2 regions of the Arthrobacter sp. Y3221048 genome follow, and region 1 is predicted to be linked to the other one. Evidence: predicted binding sites of a transcription regulator. Region 1 holds the regulator's gene; the other holds the start of a gene.
The links. The regulator HrcA, encoded in region 1, represses chaperone genes, less so after heat shock. The targets are predictions, from matches to a motif close to TTNGCACTCGNNNNNNNCGAGTGCNAA.

Region 1 (3,401 bases):
GTTCCACCCCGCCGTCCGGTGCATTCCGCGGGCGCCGGCGCCGGTCGGAACCGGCTCAAACCGTCAGGAAATCGATGACTTCTTCCACCCGGCCCAGGAGGCTGGGCTCCAGGTCGGCATAGGTGTTGACACTGCCCAGCAGCCTCTTCCAGCCGTCGGCGATGTCGATCTGGGTCCGGTGCGGCCAGCCGAGGCCGGCGAGGATGCCGGTCTTCCAATCGGTGCCGCGCGGCACCACCGGCCACTGGGTCCGTCCGATCACGGAGGGTTTGATCGCCTGCCAGACATCGACATAGGGGTGGCCCACAATCAGTACGTTGCCCGAGGCTGCGGGCACGGCCATGGCGGCCTCGGCAATCCGCCACTCCTTGGAATTGGGGACCAGGTGGTCCACCAGGATGCCGAGCCTGCGCTGCGGCCCGGGGGAGAAGTCCGCCACTGCCGCCGCCAGATCGTCGACGCCGTGCAGGGGCTCGACCACGATGCCCTCCACCCGGAGGTCGTCTCCCCAGACCTTCTCCACGAGCTCCGCGTCATGCTTGCCTTCGACCCAGATCCGGCTGGCCCGCGCCACCCTGGCCCGCTGTCCCTCGACCTTGACCGAACCGGATGCCGTCCGTTGCCGGACGGGAGCCTTCGCGGCGGGCGCCGCCGGCACCACCTTCACCGGCTCGCCCTCGAACAGGAAGCCGAAGCCCAGCGGGAACGAGCGGACTTTGCCCCGGCGGTCTTCCAGCGAAACCAGATGCACGCCGCCGGACTTTTCCACCCGGACGACGGCGCCGACCCAGCCGCTCTGTGCGTCCTCCAGCACCAGGCCCGGTTCGGCGCCGATTTCGCGCAGTGCCCGGGCCTTGGGGGCGGTGAGATCCTGGGGGCCCCAGCCGTAGCTGCTCATAAGCTTTAAGTCCTCTGCTGGTTGTCGTCCTCACGGCACGGCCGCCCGACAATGCTAACAACGGCGGCGACGTATTAGACTTAGCACTTGGACGTGTTGAGTGCTAACAGTCTGTCCGCAGACGAGTTGGAGACAGGAGGAGTGCAGTGAGCGAGGTCCGGAGGCTGGAAGTGCTCCGCGCCATTGTCGAAGACTATGTGCACTCGCGCGAGCCGGTGGGCTCCAAGGCACTGGTCGACCGGCACAGCCTGGGCGTGTCGTCAGCCACCATCCGCAACGACATGGCGGCGCTGGAAGAAGACGGGTTGATCGTTGCCCCGCACACCAGTGCCGGCCGGATTCCCACGGACAAGGGCTACCGCCTGTTCGTGGACCGGATTTCGGACGTCAAGCCGCTCTCTGCTCCCGAGCGCCGCGCCATCCAGAAACTGCTGGACGGCGCCGACGACCTCGACGATGTCATGGAACGCACCGTGCGTTTGCTGTCCCAGCTGACCAATCAGGTGGCCGTGATCCAGTATCCGCAGCTGGGTGCCGCCAGGGTGCGGCACATCGAGTTCATCTTGCTGGGTCCGCGCAGGGTCCTGGCGGTGCTGATCGCGGACAACGGCAAAGTGGAACAGCATGTCGCGGCGCTTCCCGCGGACGTCACCGAGGATGCGCTGGCCACGCTGCGCGCCGCGTTCCTGTCCGCGCTGTCCGGCAAACCGCTGGCGGCAGTGCCGGGCCTGCTGAAGACCTTCCCGGTGCCGGCGGAGGCCGCGCCCGCGGGCACGGCCGAGGCCTTGGCGTCGCAGCTTGCACAGCTTGCCGCGGCCACGAACGAGGAGCGGATCCTGATGGCCGGCACGGCCAACCTGGCCCGTTCCACCGTCGACTTCCAGCTGAGCATCGGCCCCATCCTCGAGGCCCTCGAAGAACAGGTGGTGCTGCTGCAGTTGCTCTCCGAGCTGCACCAGGACGCCCGAGGCATGTCGGTGAGCATCGGCAGTGAAAACCCCTACGGTTCGCTGGCCGAAACCTCCGTGGTGGCCACCGGGTACGGCCCGGGCGCGACGGCGAAGGTCGGCATCCTCGGCCCCACCCGGATGGACTATCCCACCACCATGGCCGCAGTGCGCGCCGTCGCACGTTATTTGTCACGGATCCTCGCCGGCTAGCCACACGCCGCGCAGTGTCCGCACCGGCCGTCGTCGCCGGTGAACCGATCCCCAGGAAGTGAAGTACTACTAAGGTGAGTAACCACTACGACGCCCTCGGTGTCAGCCAAGACGCCTCGACCGAGGAAATCAAGAAGGCCTACCGCAAACTGGCCCGCAAACTGCACCCGGACGTGAACCCCGGCCCGGAGGCAGCCGAACAGTTCAAGCAGGTCAGCCACGCCTACGAGGTGCTGTCGGACCCGCAGAAGCGGCGCATCTACGACACCACCGGCAACGAGAACGGCACCGACAACGGCTTCGGCGGCGGCTTCTCCGGGTCCGGCTTCGCCTTCCAGGACATCTTCGAAAGCTTCTTCGGCGGCGCCGGAGCAGGCGGCGCCGGCCCGGCCTCCCGGACCCGCCGGGGCCAGGACGCCCTGATCAACGTGCGGATCGACCTCAAGGACGCGGTCTTCGGGGTCAACAAGAAGATCGAGGTGGACACCGCCGTCGTCTGCCCCACCTGCGACGGCAGCTGCTGCCGCCCCGGTACCAGCCCGCGCACGTGCGACATCTGCGGCGGCTCCGGCCAGGTCCAACGTGCGGTGCGGTCCATCCTGGGCCAGGTCATGACCACTGCCGCGTGCGGCAGCTGCCAGGGCTTCGGCACGATCATTCCCGACCCCTGCAACGAGTGCAACGGCGAGGGCCGCGTCCGCAGCCGCCGTTCGCTGACCATCAAGCTCCCGGCGGGTGTCGGGACCGGAACGCGGATCCAGCTGGCGGGCCAGGGCGAAGCCGGCCCGGCGGGCGGCCCGCAGGGTGACCTGTACGTGGAAATCCGGGTGAATCCGGACAAGAATTTCCTCCGCGAGGGCGACGACCTGCACGTCACTCTCTCGGTGCCGATGACCGCTGCCGCGCTGGGCACCGACCTGACCCTGGACACCTTCGACGGTGAACAGGAAATCAGCATCAAGCCCGGCACGCAGGCGGGCGAGACCCTCACCCTGCGCGGCCTGGGCGTGACCCACCTGCGCGGCTACGGTCGCGGCGACCTGCAGGTGCACGTGCATGTGGAGACCCCCAGCAAGCTGGATGCGGAGCAGGAGGACCTGCTGCGCCGGCTGGCCCGGGCCCGCGGCGAGGAATACACCGAGGGCAAGCTGGCGTCCTCCGGCACGGGCGTCTTCGCCCGCCTGCGGGACCGGCTCGGTAACCTTTAGGCGTGACCAGCCACCTGTTCTTCACCGCTCCCGGCGAGCTCGACGCAGTCGGCCCGGGCGACAGCTTCACCCTGGGCGGCGACGAGGCGCGGCACGCCGTCACTGTCAAGCGTATCGAGCCCGGCGAAGCCGTCG
Region 2 (3,401 bases), on a different contig from region 1:
CGAGGACAGTGGACAGTACGCTGACACGCTAGCGAAGGGAAAAACCCATGCAGATCGACAAGCAGCAGATCATCGATTTCCTCAAGCAGCAGGGAAAAGAGGACCAGGCAGTTGCGGCAGATGCGGAACTGCCGCAGAAGGTGGACACCGAGCGCGACTCAGGGCTGTTGTCCAAGCTGGGCATCGACGTCGACGCGCTGCTCGGCAAGCTCCCCGGAGGATTGGGCGAGAAGCTGGGCGGCATGAAGGACAAGCTCGGGGGATTTGGGTAACCAACGCTTCCGCCTAAAAGCGGCCGCGCCGCGCAGCGCCCGGTGACAACCTAGCGGTTGGCTCCGGGCGTTGCCGTGCCTGCCACCATGGGATTTATTGGCAGCCATGCCGGGCCTACGGCGAACTCATCTTGCATCGCCACGCTGAAGCCGGCGGCGGCTATCGCCGCGGCCGTGTTCCGGTTGGGCTCGCAGCCCTGTGCCGCGAACGACCACACGGGCCGCAGCAGGTCCTGCACTTTGCCGTGCGCGCCAGGGCCGCGGACGTGCTCCAGGAAGAGAAGCTTGCCGTCGGGCTTGAGCACGCGCTTGGTCTCGGCCAGCGCGGCCGCCTGGTCGGGGACGCTGCACAGCACCAGTGTGAACACCACGGCGTCCACGCTGGCGTCCTCGGCCGGCAAGTCCTCGGCTACCGCATCCACGACGCGCACCGTTGCGGAGTGGGTCCCCACCCTGGACTCCAGTCGCTTCCGCATGTTCGGGTCCGGCTCGACCAACGTGACGGAGCACCCCGACGGGAAGTAGGGCAGATTCGCGCCGGTGCCGGCACCGACGTCGTACACAATTCCGCTCAACCCGGACAGCAAGGCCGTGCGGTGCGACGCGAGCACCCCCGGTTCGCGGCGAATGGCAGCATCATATTGCGCGGCGAACAGCGCGCTTCGCAGTCCCATGAGCGTGGTCCTTTGTTCGGCTCCGGAGTAGGGCCCCGGTGTCGACCATACTCCGGGTGCCCGGGGGAGGGAGGGCGTTCAGGCCGGCCGCGTGGTTTCCTTCGGTTCTTCGTGCTGCTCATGTCCGGCCGCACGTTCCTTGGCAGCCTTGAGCTGCCTGTGCAGCAAAGCGTTGTCCTCTTCAAGCTCCAGGACCTTACCGACGCCGGCCAGGTTCACGCCGTCGTCCACCAGCTCGCCGATGCGGCGGAGGCGGTCGACGTCGTCCTGGCTGTACCGCCGCGTGCCGCCCGCCGTGCGCTCCGGTTCCAGCAGGCCGCGGCGTTCGTACAAGCGCAGGGTCTGCTCGCCGACGCCCACGATGTCGGAGACCACGGAGATGCCGTAGACACCCTTGTCCGTCCGCGGCCGCTTCTTCTCGCTTGCCAAAATTCCTCCAAAAACCGACTTGCAAACATAGTAGCGCAGAGTCATAATATCTATGCGCTCGGACACAGATTAGGTGAGCGTCAAGGAGAAGAACTGAAGGAGGCTGCCATGTTGATGAGAACTGATCCCTTCCGTGAGCTGGACCGCCTGACCCAGCAGGTCTTCGGAAACCAGGCGCGCCCGGTGGCGATGCCGATGGATGCGTGGCGCGAAGGCGAGGAGTTCGTCGTCGAACTCGACCTGCCCGGCGTCGATCCGTCCACCATCGACCTGGACGTGGAACGCAATGTCCTCACGGTTGCTGCGGAGCGCAAGTCCAAGATCGAGGACGGCAAGGAAGTCGTTGCCGCCGAACGGCCCAGTGGCACGTTTAGCCGCCAGCTGATCCTGGGCGACACGCTGGATACGGACAAGGTCACGGCGAACTACGAGGCCGGCGTGCTGGCCCTCCGGATCCCCATCCGCGAGCAGGCCAAGCCGCGCAAGATCGAGATCAAAGGCGGAGACACCAAGCAGATGATCGACGCCTGACCTGTGGGATCGCAGCCGGTGGTTACGCCCGGGCGCGGGCGGAACCACCGGCTGGCCATGAGCGGCGTAAGCTTCCGGCAGCAGGAGGGAGGCCAGCATGGGTGACGCCGACTTCTATGCCATCCTGGGCGTGTCGCCCGATGCCAGCGATGCTGACATCAGGCGCGCCTATCGGTCCTTGCTGCGAACGCATCACCCGGATCTGAACCACGACGGCGATGCGCCGCGGTCGCGTGCCGACGGCCTGGCGATGGGTGCCATCCTGCAGGCCTACTCCGTCCTGGGAGACGTGGGCCGCCGGGCAGATTACGACCGCGGACGCCGGGTGGGCAGCAGGCGCGGCCAGACGGCGGCCGCTTCGCCCGGCGGCGGGCAGACGGCTTCGCCGGGACGGCCCGCGGCGCCCAAGACGCGCCCGCGCCCTGCGCCCGGAGTGCGCCCGGCCATGCCGGTGGCGGATCCGGTCTACCTCGGCTTCCCACGACCGGAGCCCGAGGATACCGTGTGGCCTGAGTGGCTGCTATTTCCCTTTCGATGAAGCGAGGATCAATGCCTGTTTCCAGCTGGCGCCGGTACGACCATCACCTGTTTCCCGTTTTCCATGAACGGTTCGAGGAGCGCTGGGGGCCGGGGACCGCGCCGTTCTTGGACCCGAGCGTTTTCGAAGAAGGCCAGCCGCGGCCGCGTGCGCAGTGGATCAACGTCGATACCGGCGCCGCCGTCGCCGTCGTTCCGGTGTGGGAGGACGACGACGGCGAACACCGGTCTTTCGCCGTGTTCTACCTGCCGCCGGGCGGCGGCATCTGGGCGCTGCGACCGGGCTTCACAAACTACACGGAGAGCGTCAACGGCGGCCCGGAACAGGCGGCTTTGCGCAACGACTCGTTCAAGAAGGCCGTGGCCCACGCCGAAGAGTTCATCTACGGGACTGGCGGGACTGGGACCTGACTCTTTGGCGGCAGGTCGGGAAGAGAGCCTCCGTCGGGACTAGGAACGCTGAAGGGTGACGACGGCGGGTGGCGAGGAGGAAACGCTCCCAGGCCACCCGCCGTCGTACGTGATTCTTGGCTGGTCTTACCTGCCGGCAGCTTGCTTGGTGTCCCCGGTCAGGGCTGCCAGCGCTCCGGTGTCCATGTCCTCGGAGGGGCCGCTAAGGTAGCGTGCCATGCTGTCGTCCATGGCGTTGATCCAGCGGGTGTGGTGCCGGGCGGCCATGGTGCCGGTCATGACGGAACGGTGGATCGTGTCCCGGTAGCCGAGGATGTTCTCTTCTTTGTCCTTCATCCACTGCTTGAGCAGGGCGGCCACGGCATCCAGATCGAACTCCGGGTAGTCCGTCAGCGCAATCAGGTCGCGCAGGTAATCCGTCTGGAAATCAGCCTCGGCGTCATGGTCGGCAAGGGCGTCCTGGCGGTCCAGCCAAGCCTGGATGTCCGCGGCGCGTTCCTGCAGCGAGGGCAGTTCAATCCGGCCGAGCATCACGTCGCGGGCGAAC

Region 2: a site for HrcA is predicted at 1,433-1,459, ahead of AC5RVS_RS11520 (Hsp20/alpha crystallin family protein). Genes of this name have one in related genera too.

Annotation. Positions count from the first base shown of each region.
Region 1 is NZ_JBNHHX010000006.1:123,143-126,543, forward strand. Features, by position in the region: gene AC5RVS_RS16440 (DUF3097 family protein) at 56-898, opposite strand; gene hrcA (heat-inducible transcriptional repressor HrcA) at 1,045-2,058, shown strand; gene dnaJ (molecular chaperone DnaJ) at 2,133-3,266, shown strand; gene AC5RVS_RS16455 (16S rRNA (uracil(1498)-N(3))-methyltransferase) at 3,269-3,401, shown strand, end outside.
Region 2 is NZ_JBNHHX010000003.1:581,163-584,563, reverse strand. Features, by position in the region: gene AC5RVS_RS11535 (hypothetical protein) at 48-272, shown strand; gene AC5RVS_RS11530 (class I SAM-dependent methyltransferase) at 323-946, opposite strand; gene AC5RVS_RS11525 (MerR family transcriptional regulator) at 1,025-1,375, opposite strand; gene AC5RVS_RS11520 (Hsp20/alpha crystallin family protein) at 1,484-1,906, shown strand; gene AC5RVS_RS11515 (J domain-containing protein) at 2,004-2,444, shown strand; gene AC5RVS_RS11510 (hypothetical protein) at 2,456-2,854, shown strand; gene AC5RVS_RS11505 (trimethylamine monooxygenase) at 2,981-3,401, opposite strand, start outside.